Regions from separate parts of the Shewanella sp. A22 genome, predicted to be linked through region 1. Evidence: predicted binding sites of a transcription regulator. Region 1 holds the regulator's gene; each other region holds the start of a gene.

Evidence for each region. The regulator sigma-54, encoded in region 1, starts transcription at its own class of promoters, with help from an activator protein. The targets are predictions, from matches to a motif close to GTTGGCACGNNNNTNGNNT.
Region 2: the regulator sigma-54 is predicted to act here: its motif matches at 2,824-2,842, upstream of ACWXWT_RS10040 (YccF domain-containing protein).
Region 3: the regulator sigma-54 is predicted to act here: its motif matches at 2,360-2,378, upstream of ACWXWT_RS07150 (nitrate reductase).

What each region holds. Positions count from the first base shown of each region.
Region 1 is NZ_JBSQBN010000094.1:13,052-17,521, reverse strand. Features, by position in the region: gene rapZ (RNase adapter RapZ) at 1-457, opposite strand, end outside; gene ptsN (PTS IIA-like nitrogen regulatory protein PtsN) at 454-897, opposite strand; gene hpf (ribosome hibernation-promoting factor, HPF/YfiA family) at 900-1,187, opposite strand; gene ACWXWT_RS15295 (RNA polymerase factor sigma-54) at 1,213-2,697, opposite strand; gene lptB (LPS export ABC transporter ATP-binding protein) at 2,841-3,572, opposite strand; gene lptA (lipopolysaccharide transport periplasmic protein LptA) at 3,569-4,150, opposite strand; gene lptC (LPS export ABC transporter periplasmic protein LptC) at 4,137-4,470, opposite strand, start outside.
Region 2 is NZ_JBSQBN010000044.1:11,035-15,504, reverse strand. Features, by position in the region: gene ACWXWT_RS10055 (homogentisate 1,2-dioxygenase) at 1-184, opposite strand, end outside; gene ACWXWT_RS10050 (LysR family transcriptional regulator) at 404-1,330, shown strand; gene ACWXWT_RS10045 (TIGR00266 family protein) at 1,474-2,262, shown strand; gene ACWXWT_RS10040 (YccF domain-containing protein) at 2,374-2,787, opposite strand; gene ACWXWT_RS10035 (1-aminocyclopropane-1-carboxylate deaminase/D-cysteine desulfhydrase) at 2,985-3,956, shown strand; gene ACWXWT_RS10030 (hypothetical protein) at 4,155-4,328, opposite strand.
Region 3 is NZ_JBSQBN010000027.1:17,903-22,372, forward strand. Features, by position in the region: gene ACWXWT_RS07135 (acyl-CoA thioesterase) at 88-576, shown strand; gene ACWXWT_RS07140 (NAD(P)-dependent oxidoreductase) at 590-1,465, shown strand; gene cctA (tetraheme c-type cytochrome CctA) at 1,793-2,128, shown strand; gene ACWXWT_RS07150 (nitrate reductase) at 2,420-4,470, shown strand, end outside.

The DNA of each region.
Region 1 (4,470 bases):
ATAAAATTTGCCTAACTTGGTCGCTTAATTCGTAGATATTCAGTGCTGAAGTGTCGATGTAATGGTCTACAATTTTTGCTATCGGCTCAAGTAAACGCCCTTCGAGCTTGATCGCTTCTTGCAGTGAAATGTGATTTTTAGATAACGGATGTAATCGACGAGTTTCGCTGTAACGTTTAAGCAATACTTTGTCATTGGAATTTAAAAAGAAGCTGATAATTTCAGTGTCGTTCTCAAGTAGTGCTAATTGGTCTTGAAGTACTTTACCTTGTTCTGCAATATTGCGTACATCAACGCTAATGGCAACCAGATCATTACTGCCTTTGAGCTGAGCTAATAATGCGCCAATGAGAGGTAAAGGCAAATTATCTACACAATAATATCCTAGATCTTCCAATACTCTTAAGGCTACTGATTTTCCTGAGCCTGAACGTCCCGATACTATGACAAGTTTCATGCAGTAATAACCTGATAAAGTTCTGTTGCGTCGTGAGTTTTACGAAGCTGTTTCAATATTTGCTTATCACTGAGCTTTTGAGCCATGCTTGATAATGTGCTTAAGTGTTGCTGGCACTGATCTGCAGGCACTAATAAAGCAAATAAAATATCCACGGGCTGCTTATCGATAGCATCAAAGGCTATGGCTTCTTCACATTTAATAAATATTGCGATGGGGTGATCGATGGTCGTTAATCGGCCATGAGGTATCGCAATGCCATTTCCTATACCTGTGCTACCCATTTTCTCTCTCGCTAAAAGGCTTTCAAAAACCTCTTGCGAAGACAGGGTTGGGTACTGGGCAGCAACTAAATCGCTGATGAGTTCCAGTACTTTTTTCTTACTGCCCGGTGTGGCACAGGTAGTGCATTCCGGCTGCAGGATGGTACAAAGTTCCATCGTTAGTGTTTTGTATACTTCTCTTTGTGTTTAATTACCTGACGGTCGAGTTTATCGATCAGGGCGTCTATTGCAGCATACATGTCAGTATTTTCTGACATGGCAAAAATCTCAGTGCCACTTAGGGTGATTCTTGCTTCTGCTTTTTGTTGTAATTTTTCTACATTGAGCACAACGTGTACATTATTGATCTGATCTGAGTGTCGTTCAAGCTTTGAAAATTTACCATGAACGTATTCACGTAAAGATTCGGTGATGTCGATATGATGTCCAGATAGATTTATATGCATTAAAAATCCTCCATTACCCTGTAGGTTATAAACTCTTACGTTGGTTTGAGGGCGGTATGAGCATTGCTTCACGGTATTTTGCTATCGTACGACGAGCAACGTTGATACCCTGTTCAGCCAGAAGTTGAGCCATTTTACTGTCACTCAGTGGTTTTTTCTGGTTTTCCGCTGCTACCAGCTTTTTGATAAAAGCACGAATCGCGGTTGATGAGCACTCTCCACCATCGTCGGTACTGACATGGCTAGAGAAGAAGTATTTTAGTTCAAATAGGCCCCGCGGGGTATGCATATACTTTTGTGTTGTTACTCGTGAAATGGTTGATTCGTGCATTTCTACAGCTTCTGCAATATCATTTAATACCATAGGCTTCATGGCTTCTTCACCATATTCAAAAAAGCCTTGCTGAAATTTTACAATGCAGTTTGCCACTTTGAGTAAAGTCTCATTACGACTTTCTATACTTTTTATAAACCATTTAGCCTCTTGCAAGTGGCCACGTATAAATTGGCTGTCAGACGGATTTTTACTGCTTTTCGCCATTGCTGCATATTGCTGATTAACACCAATTTTTGGCATATTATCTGGATTTAATTCTACTACCCAACGGCCATTTTTTTTAAACACGGTGACATCAGGAATGACATACTCATCGTCGACGGCTGTAATGGATAATCCTGGGCGAGGATTGAGTGACTGGATTAGTGCTATGGCATCACGTAATTCATTTTCTTTTAACTTCGTTTTGCGCATTAACAATCTAAAGTCACGTCCAGCAATTAAGTCTAAATAGTCTTTAATTAATAGACGAGCATTATCAATATGGGGGGTGGTATTGGAAAATTGTGCCAATTGAATTAATAGGCATTCACTTAAGTCACGCGCTGCTACACCAACAGGATCAAAGTGTTGGATCCGTTTTAACACCGCTTCAACTTCGTCGAGTTCAACATTTTCATCCCCCATAGCTTCGAGGATATCCTCGGTATTTTGGGTTAAATAGCCTCGTTCATCAATCGCATCAATAATTGCGGTGGCAATGGCAAGATCGGTATCGGAAAACGGTGTGAGGTTTTTTTGCCATTCTAAATGTTCATAAAGACCCTCGGTGGTTTCACCTTGGAATGGCATGTCATCATCACGCATACTAGCGCTACCAGAACCTGACATAGGAGAAGCGGTATACACTTCATCCCATGTAGTATCCATTGCAAGATCATCCATTGTTTCTTTGGTCATGGACTCTGCTGTATCGACAGTAGAGGTGTCTTTTTCAATGTTGACGATGCTGTTGTCACTAAAGTCTGTATCTGCTTGATCTCGACTTTCTTTGGCTGTGTCCTTTGCATCAGAAAACTCATCTTCTATTTCAAGCAATGGGTTTGAGTCTAATGCTTGCTGGATTTCTTGCTGTAGCTCCAATGACGATAACTGCAGTAGGCGAATAGCCTGCTGCAGTTGGGGGGTCATGGTTAAGTGTTGACCCATTTTGAGTTGGAGTGACGCTTTCATTTACCGCTTATCCCTAGATGATTTTCATAAAATGACAATCTCGAAAAACTGTTATGGATTATCACGTACATCAATGACACTTATAGCTATTTAGATATCGTTCAACGAAATGAGTTAGATAGGTTAAAAAGCCACTAAAGTAACTATAGCTTGAATTGTTCACCTAAGTACACAGCGCGAACTTGCTGATTGCTTAATATCTCATCAGGTGTGCCTTCGGCGATTAAATTACCTTGGCTAACAATATAGGCCCGTTCACAAACATCGAGTGTTTCACGTACATTATGGTCGGTAATCAATACCCCCAGCCCACGGCTTTTAAGCTGTTGGATAATTTTTTTAATGTCGATAACCGATATTGGGTCGACACCAGCAAAGGGTTCGTCGAGCAAAATAAATTTGGGGTTGGCTGCTAATGCGCGTGCAATTTCAACTCGGCGTCGTTCACCACCCGATAACGACATACCTTGACTGTCTCGAATATGAGTAATATGAAACTCTTCCAATAAATGTTCGAGTTGTTCAATACGCTGGTCTGTGTTGAGTTCTTTACGAGTTTGCAACACAGCCATAATATTGTCATATACTGTCAGCTTGCGGAAAATACTGGCTTCTTGTGGTAAGTAACCAATCCCTTTGCGGGCGCGAAGGTGCATAGGGTCGGCGGTGAGGTCATCATTATCAATTAGGATCCGACCTTTATCGCTTTTGACTAACCCAACAACCATATAAAATGTGGTTGTTTTACCTGCGCCATTGGGGCCTAAAAGACCCACAATTTGGCCCGTTTTAACCGTTAAACTCACATCTTTTACAACTTGACGGGCTTTATAGCTTTTAGCTAGATTTTCAGCGGTTAAGGTTATTTGGGTCATTGTTTGATCTGCTTGTTTACTGGAATTTCTGGGAGCTTTTGTTTTGGTGCTGTTTCGTCTTGGAAATTCTCAGGTTGAATAATAGTGATTACGCGATCTTGGCCTTTGCCAGTACTTTCTGCAATCAGCTCTTGAGCATTGATGTTGTATTTAATTCGATTACCTGTAACTTGGCTACCGGATTGATCAAGTTTGGCATTACCGGTTAATGTGAGTGTGGTAGTGGCAAGATCATAGGTTATTTCGTCAGCGCTAGCGGTACCAATTTGACCATCGTCTAACTCTTGTGAAAATGTGGCTGGTTTTCCCGTGGCGATAAGCTTTTTACTTGTGCTATTTTCAGGGGTGAACGCTCGTAGTTGATCGGCATTGATAGTAATGCTGCCTTGCACAATTTTAACTGGACCATTAAAAACGATTTGGTTATTTTTAATGTCAGCAAATTGGCTCACCGCGGCAATTTTTAACTCTTGTTTAAGATCATCTTGTTTTGCCATTGCAGGCAAACTCAGCATGCAAAGAATGCCACTTAATAGTATGACGTTGGCGTGAGTATGGAGACGATTAATGTGGCTCATATATTCCTTCTACCTGGCTGAGTAGCGATAGTTTTTGCGAATTCAAGTCAGCATGTAAACCTAAACCTTGAATAATAAACCCTTTGCCTTTGATATACACCATCTCTTTTGAGGTGCCGATCATGGTGGTTAAATCCACTGTAACGGCTTGGGTACTCAGTGACTGCAGGGGTTCTTCTATATCAATGGCATCAATAATAACATTATTTTTTAAGATGACTTTGCTGGTATTTTTATTCAATTGCCCTTGGTCGGCACTTAGTTGCCACTGTGCTTTACCATTTTCAGGGTAGATGAGGTATATCGGTTTGGTAAAATGA
Region 2 (4,470 bases), on a different contig from region 1:
GAGATAACGAATAAGGTTGAACGTCTATCGCTTTGGTTGGCATATTGTGATGATATTTATTGGAATAAATATTCGAGAAGCCATGAGTTGAAAATAATTCTTCACGGTACAACTCGCCATTATCTCTTTCGAAGGCAATGTGGCGTTTGGTCGGGATCTGACCTTGCTTAACATAGAATGGCATGTGATTGTCCTATGGTGAATCGACTGCGAATGTCGTGGCGTTTATGTTATTTGTTGTTATGGCCTAATCGCATTGGGTAACCCGATATGTGATCTAACTAACAATTTAGTGGTAAAGATCAACAAAAAAAAGAATAATAAATAACTCAACTCAATCAATTTTTTAGATTGTTATGTTAGCTTTACATTTGTGTATGGATAACGGGACAGTGGAAATCTTATGCGTATAGATATCGATGCCTTTAATGTACTGCAAGTACTTGTTGAGGAAGGAAGTTTTTCAAAAGCTTCAATGCGGTTACACAAGGCACAATCGGCGGTAAGCTATCAGGTTAAAAAACTGGAGCAACATCTCGGTGTGACATTATTTAATCGAGATCATTATCGTGCTGAGTTAACACCCGAAGGTAAGGTGATTTTGGCTGAAGGTCAGCGTTTATTACAGCATTTAGCCAATATTGAACATCTTGCAAGCCGCTTTAGTCAGGGGTGGGAGCCTAAGCTTGAGTTAGTGATAGACGGTGCTTTGCCGATGGAGCCGATCATGACCGCCCTTAAGCGCATGTCTGAACATAATATTCCTACTAAAATTCAACTCAATATGGAGTTTCTTGGCGGAGTGCAGCATCGCTTTGAACGCGACCAAGCTGATTTGATGCTCGTGAAGGATTATCGTACAGGTCCTTCGTATCACCCTATGTCATTACCCACTATCACTAGCGTGTTAGTGGCATCATCAAAACATCCTTTAAGTCAGTTAAAGGCCATTAGTTTGCCGGAGTTACAGCAACATGTTGAGTTAACCATTGAAGACTCATCTCCAGGTAAACGTGACCGAGATGAAATGCAATTCGGTGGAGACAAAGTATTCTATCTTTCAGGTTTTATTATGAAGAAAAATGCGTTGTTAAAAGGATTAGGTTTTGGTTGGATGCCGGAATTTTTAATTGCTGAAGAATTACATCAAGGGCAACTGATTGAAGTCGATTTTATTGGCGGTAACCGGTTTAGTTTTACACCGCAATTAGTGTCCACACTTGAACGTCCGCTTGGGCGAGCAGGGCAACTATTTACCGAACTTATTCTGCAAGAGTTTACTACGTATCAACAGCATCAATCAGGATTAAGTGGAGCAGGACTTGGTTAACAAGTCTAATCTTATCAATTCCTACGAAATATTTTGCAGCAAAGTAGACATGGGCAAATCGTCAACATCTTGTTAACCTAAATCCATACAATTATCCAATTGCGATTCAATTTTACTCTTACCCCATTTTTAAGGAGCGATAAATGACTAGAAAATGCCACGAAGTAGACTATGAAATCATAGGCTCAAGCATGCAGTTAGTGGAAATTGAGCTAGATCCGCATGAGGCTGTTATTGCTGAAGCGGGCGCCATGACATACCTCGAAGAAGACATTATGTTTGAGGCTAAAATGGGTGATGGTTCAGAACCAGAGTCAGGTTTTTTTGGTAAGTTACTTGGTGCGGGTAAACGCGCCATTTCAGGTGAGGGTATTTTTATGACTCACTTTACTAATGAAGGACAACAGAAACGCAAAGTGGCATTTGCCGCACCGTTTCCTGGCACTATTTTGGCGATTGACTTATCCGAGCATCAAGGCGAACTTATCTGCCAAAAAGACAGCTTTTTAGCGGCCGCATTAGGTACTCAAGTGAGTATGAAATTTAATAAACGTTTAGGCACCGGTTTTTTTGGTGGTGAAGGGTTTATTTTACAAAGCTTAAAAGGTGACGGTATGGCGTTTGTGCATGCAGGTGGGACACTGATAAAAAAAGAATTACATGGTGAGACATTGCGGGTGGATACGGGTTGTTTAGTTGGATTTACGCCTGGTATCGATTACGACATTCAACGTGCAGGTTCATTAAAGTCAATGGTGTTTGGCGGTGAAGGTTTGTTTCTTGCGACCTTACAAGGCCATGGCACAGTGTGGTTACAAAGCTTACCGTTTTCTCGAATGGCTGACAGAATTATTGCTCATGCACCTTCTAGTGGTGGTAAAGACCAAGGTGAAGGTTCTGTCCTTGGCGGCATAGGCCGAATGATTAACTAACTTTATTTTGCCATAGCGAAGGCATTAATAATTAGTTTTTAATAAAGAAGCCGACAACATAAAGTTATCGGCTTTTTTATAAGATTTACATGTCTAAGATTAACACTATTATTAATAGGTCGGCTTGGCAATAACGGTTTGACCAATCGGGGTTAAACTTAATAGGGCCAATTTAATATGCTGCATCGCAAAAGGAATACCTATAATGGTGACAAAACAGGCTAAGGCATGTGCTAAGTGACCAATGGCAAGCCAAATACCAAAGCATAAAAACCACACTACGTTCCCCAGAGTCCCCAACGTGCCAGTACCAATGTCTTCTTCACCAGAAACGTGTTTACGATTAACTGTTTCTTGCCCAAATGGCCAGAATGCCAATTCGCCAATAACAAAACATGCTCGCCCGAATGGTATGCCTATGATACTGATAAAGCATAATGCTCCCACAAACCACCAAGCGAGGCCCATAATAAATCCACCCATTAAAAACCAAGCAATATTAAAGATTAAGCGTAAAAGTGACATTTTCATTCCTATCAAGAGTCAATAATGATTAATATATAGCGATATTCATGCCATGTTTTTAAGCTGTTGATTTTATGAGTTAAAGTGTCATTTTACACACTTAGTTCGATCTGTTGGTCATCATTAATACAAATGAATCGATGAGATTTGTCATTTTTTAGTTAAAATGCTCATATTACAGTTGATTGAGACAATTCATGTTTTCGATAAGCCCAGTACAGCCAATGAACTTTGGCAGACAGATTATCTATGTCAAACGGGATGATTTATTACATCCTGATTTTAGTGGTAATAAAGCACGTAAGTTTTATCATTTTTTACATCATGATTACTCGCATGTTACTCAATTAGTGGCTTCGGGGTCGGCGCAGGCTAATTCATTATATTCAATGTCAGTGCTTGCTAAGCAGCAAGGCTGGACGTTTAATTATTATGTCAGTCATATCAATGATTTTTTATTGCAAAACCCACAAGGTAATTATGCTGCCGCAGTACAAAATGGCGCTAATATTATTGATATTGGCAATTTGGCTTATGCAGAAAATCTTGCTGGTATGCATTTAAATGATGCGATGCAATATATTGTGTCATCAGATCCCATCTACGCTGATAAAAAGCATTTATTGTATATTCCAGAAGGTGGACGTTGTCAGTATGCTGAAACTGGGATCGCACAACTGGCTGCTGAAATAATTCAATGGGCACAAGAACAACAGAAAAAAAAACTAATGGTTTTTTTACCCTCAGGTACGGGGACTACTGCTGCTTATTTAAATAAGCAATTAATCCAACAGTTAGCTCAATTAGCAATAATGGATGCATTTACCATTGAGGTCATAACTTGCAGCACCGTAGGGGGAGATGAATATTTACGTCAACAATTCTCAGAGTTAGTTGATGAAATGTATTACCCAACCATTATTAATGATGGTCATAAATATCATTTTGGAAAGTTATCGCGACGTTGTTTTGATATGTGGCAAACAGTATGTCAGTCAGGGATTGAATTTGAATTACTGTATGATCCGGTTGGATTTTTAGTGCTTAAGCATTATTTATCTAATCATCCTACATTTGCTAAAGATATTTTATATATACATCAAGGTGGTTTATTAGGAAATCAAACAATGTTATCGAGATACCAACGTAAGTTTACACACACAATTTGATCCTGTGGGGTAGGTTTATTTAACTGGTTGATGTTTGGTGCAATGATGTTGAATGTAAAAAATGAAAAATCACTCGAAAATATTGGTTGTCATTCATTTTGCTCTGCTTTAATAAACATTCGGTAAGTGAGAGGAGAATACCGAGAAATGAGTTTATTAAATAACAGAGCAAATGATTAACGCAAAGCGTTAAGAATATTACTTATTGGCAGAAATTAACCATTTCATGAAGTTTAATGCTTCAATACGCTTTGAAAATGTTTTTTTGTTTTTACCTAGGCTATCGGTAAAAGCAATTGAGTTTTTGTTTGACGAAATTGAATTAACTGGGAAGTTAACTGAAATTTCGTGTCCATTCATGTTGTATGACATTGGTCACACTCCTTCTTGTATATTCACCCTTAGGTGAGAAAATTGTTCAATAAAATATCCTTGGCATTTTTAGTGTTGCAAAAGATGAATGTGTCGAGATTTAACTTAACCTATCTTTAACTCACTAATCAAGTACTGTTAT
Region 3 (4,470 bases), on a different contig from region 1:
AGTGCGCTTTTTTTGTAACAGTACTCAGTGTATCGTTGATACGATTTAGATGACTTCCGATACACCATCGAATGAATTGGAGGCTTTATGGCCGGTAAAGATAGACAGCTTACATTGCGTTTTTTGGCTGAACCTGCAGATGTCAATTTTGGTGGTAAGGTACACGGTGGGGCAGTCATGAAATGGATTGATTTAGCCGCTTATGCCGCTGCTGCAGGATGGAGCGGTAAATATTGTATAACGGTTTACGCAGGCGGTATCAGGTTTGTAAAGCCTATTTTTGTCGGTAATATTGTTGAAGTAACAGGTAAAGTCATTTATACCGGTACGACTTCGATGCATATTGCCATTGACGTTAAAGCTGGCGATCCGAAGGAGTCAGAACGTCACTTAACCACGCATTGTATTGTGATAATGGTCGCTGTCGACGATGACGGAACGCCGACAACAGTGCCTGAATGGCTCCCACAAACTGCCGATGACATTCGTTTACGTGACGCCGCTTTACGTTTAATGGATATGCGTAAGCGCATTGGGGCTGAAATGGAAGCTCACGTTAAACCTTCAGTTGAATAAATAAGAGGAAATTATGGCTAAGGTAGCATTTATTGGTTTAGGCGTAATGGGGTTCCCCATGGCTGGCCATTTAGTTAAGCAAGGGCATGACGTTACAGTGTATAACCGTACTGAGGCTAAAGCTAAACAGTGGGTAGAACAATATGGCGGCAAGTATGCCGCAACACCAAAAGATGCCGCTAAAGGGCAAGACATTGTCTTTACCTGTGTAGGTAATGACGATGACCTGCGTCAAGTGGTATTAGGTGAACAGGGTGTTGTGCATGGTATGCATGCAGGTTCTATCTTGGTAGACCATACTACGGCGTCTGCGGATGTAGCACGTGAAATTGCCGAACAGATTGAGTCATTTCAGATAGCCTTTATGGATGCGCCTGTTTCAGGTGGTCAAGCCGGGGCTGAAAATGGCGTGTTGACGGTGATGATGGGGGGTGAACAAGCTCATTTTGATACGGTAAAACCGGTTATCGCTGCTTATAGCCGTTGTGCTGAACTGTTAGGTCCTGTAGGAGCTGGCCAGCTAACCAAAATGGTTAATCAAATTTGCATTGCTGGTGTTGTGCAAGGCTTAGCTGAAGGACTCCATTTTGCTAAGAGTGCTGGTTTAGATGGCTTGAAAGTGATTGAAGTCATTAGTAAAGGCGCTGCACAAAGTTGGCAGATGGAAAATCGTTATCAAACCATGTGGCATGGTAAATACGATTTCGGTTTTGCGATAGATTGGATGCGTAAAGATTTAGGTATCGCTCTGGATGAAGCGCGCAGAAACGGTAGTCATTTACCTGTGACAGCATTAGTCGATCAATTTTATTCAGAAGTTCAGGCGATGAAAGGCAACCGTTGGGATACCTCAAGTTTACTGGCTCGTTTAGAGAAGACGCGTAGTTAATATCTATAACATTCGTTTTTTTGGTATTAATGGTTAAGGGCTGTGCAAATAGCGTTATTCAATAAAAACCATCAATTTACATGATGTAGCGCACACATTCCGATTGTTAACACTGCTATTATTGCAGAATCTAAATTAATTTTGCTTAAAGTGGATTGCTAAACTACGTTTATATTGCCAGTCAATAATAGTCTTATATCTATATGTTGATGAGTAATTTCAAAACTAAGTTGTGAGTAAACTACTAAGTAAAGTGTCGTGCTGAAGTGTGCTGATCTGCGTCATATAACAAGAATGCGGACACACACTAAATTGGAGAAATGAATAGTGAACAATAAACTACTAAGCGCATTGTTTGCGGTAGGTTTCGCAGTAATGATGATGTCTTCTACATCATTTGCTGCTGATGAGACCCTCGCAGAGTTTCATGTTGAAATGGGTGGCTGTGAAAACTGTCATGCAGATGGGGAACCATCAACAGATGGCGCATATGAATTCGAACAATGTCAAAGTTGTCATGGTTCACTTGCTGAAATGGACGATAACCATAAGCCCCATGATGGAATGTTGATGTGTGCAGATTGCCATGCACCACATGAAGCCAAAGTAGGTGAAAAGCCAACATGTGATACATGCCATGATGATGGTCGTGTTGCAAAATAAGCTTCTTTAGAAACCTGAAAAATACCGACGTAATGTCGGTATTTTTGTTTCTGAACGTCGAGTTTGTCACTTAACATTAAATGAGTATACCTCTTTATAGGTATTAAAATGTGTTGTATTTCAACCAGATGCGCAACATAATTGCGCAAGGCGTGCACTTTTGTTGCGCAAATGTTGTAACCTTTTATCGTTGTAAATATCCATTTCTATTTAAAATCAGCAAGTTAATTTTCTGGCACAGCTTTCGCAATACCTTACCCATGTAAATAGTCAAAGTGAAAGGGTAGATGTATGCCAGTAGTCCAATCAAGTTGTGCTTATTGTGGTGTCGGATGCGGCGTGAGCGTGTCTTCAAATAAAGCGGATTGGGCGGATGTCGATGTTGCAGATTTAGTACTAGGCGGTGACAACAAGCATCCTGCTAATTATGGTCATTTATGTGCCAAAGGTGAGCGATTACTCGACAGTTTAGCTCAACCCAATGTACTGCGTTACCCCAAACTTCGGTCAGGTATGCCACTTGATTGGGACAAGGCAAACACCTTAATTGCTGATACCTTTGCGCAAACCATTGCAGAACATGGTCCAGATTCAGTCGCACTGTATCTTTCTGGCCAATTACTCACTGAAGATTATTATGTTGCCAACAAGTTTGCTAAAGGCTTTTTAAAAACGGCTAATGTCGATACTAACTCACGGTTGTGTATGTCGTCAGCGGTGAGCGCAATGCAGCGTGCCTTTGGTGAAGATGTTGTTCCTGGATGTTATGACGACCTAGAGCAAGCGGATGTGATTGTACTTGTGGGGGCCAATACTGCTTGGACTCATCCCGTTCTTTTTCAACGAATTCTAGCAGCAAAAAAAGCCAATAATGCTCAGTTAGTGGTGATCGACCCGTTATCAACAGCCACAGCTAAACAAGCTGACTTACATTTAGCCATTAAACCGGGTGCTGATTTAACATTATTTCATGGCTTACTCGGTTACCTAGCAGATCAAAATCGTGTCGACCACGCGTATATTGTTGAACATACAGAAGGCTTTTATACTGTGGTTTTGCAGGCGCAACAATTAAGTGCCAATTTAGCTGAGCTTGCAACGCAAGTCGGCGTATCTGTTACCAAACTGATGCAATTTTATCAACTCGTGACCACCAATAACAAAGTGCTTACGGCATCTTGTCAGGGGGTTAACCAGTCAACTATTGGTACCGATGCAACCAATGCGATGATTAACTGCCACCTCGCGTTAGGGCATATTGGACAAGCAGGTTGCGGTTTTTTTTCGTTAACAGGGCAGCCTAATGCCATGGGCGGTCGTGAGGTTGGTGGGTTGGCCACTCAGTTAGCATGCCATATGGGTTTTTCACAACCGGAGCAGCAGTTATTAGCTGATTTTTGGAAAGTTGATAGTGTTGCGGATCAAAAAGGATTAGCTGCAGTTGAGATGTTTGATGCCCTTGCCGAAGGTAAAATCAAAGCGATTTGGATTATGGGTACCAATCCAGTGGTGTCTTTACCCAACAGTGAAAAAATTGCACGAGCATTAGCAGATTGTCCTTTTGTGGTAGTGTCTGAAATCAGCCCTGATTCTGATACCGCTAAACTTGCTGATGTATTACTCCCCGCACAAGGTTGGTCCGAAAAATGCGGTACCGTCACTAATAGTGAACGCACTATTACTCGTCAACGCGGTTTTATCACAGCCAAAGGGCAAGCTAAACCAGATTGGTGGGCCGTTAGCCAAGTAGCTAACAAAATGGGCTTCGAGGGTTTTGAGTTTGATGACAATGCCAGCATATTTAGCGAATTTGCAGCCCTATCGGCTAAGGTTAAACAGGTTTTTCCAACTAAGGTGTTTGATCTTACTGGGCTAACAGAATTATCCAAAGCACAATATGATGCATTGGCACCGACGCAATGGCCTATTGCTTCAGCAACTCAAATTGGTCAACAAAACGTGCGTGTTTTCGGCCTAAGTGTATTTGCTACTGCAACGGGTAAAGCTCAGTTTGTCGCGCCAGCCGCTAATGTATCGCAGCAATTATTGCCGAATCACACGCTGTTATTAAATACTGGCCGCAGCCGAGATCAGTGGCATACCATGACTCGCACCGGGCATATTGCTAGCCTACGAGCCAGCATTCCAGAACCAATAGTACGCCTGCATTCATCACAACTCAGTGCATTGTCGTTAACAGAAGATGGCTTGGTCCGCATTGAAGCTATTCAAAATCAAATTGAACAAAACTCTGTAGAGACTGCTAACCCTGACCTTATAAACCACGCTTCATTCACGATGGCTCGCGCCGTTGTCGATGATGAAATGCCGACAAATATGGT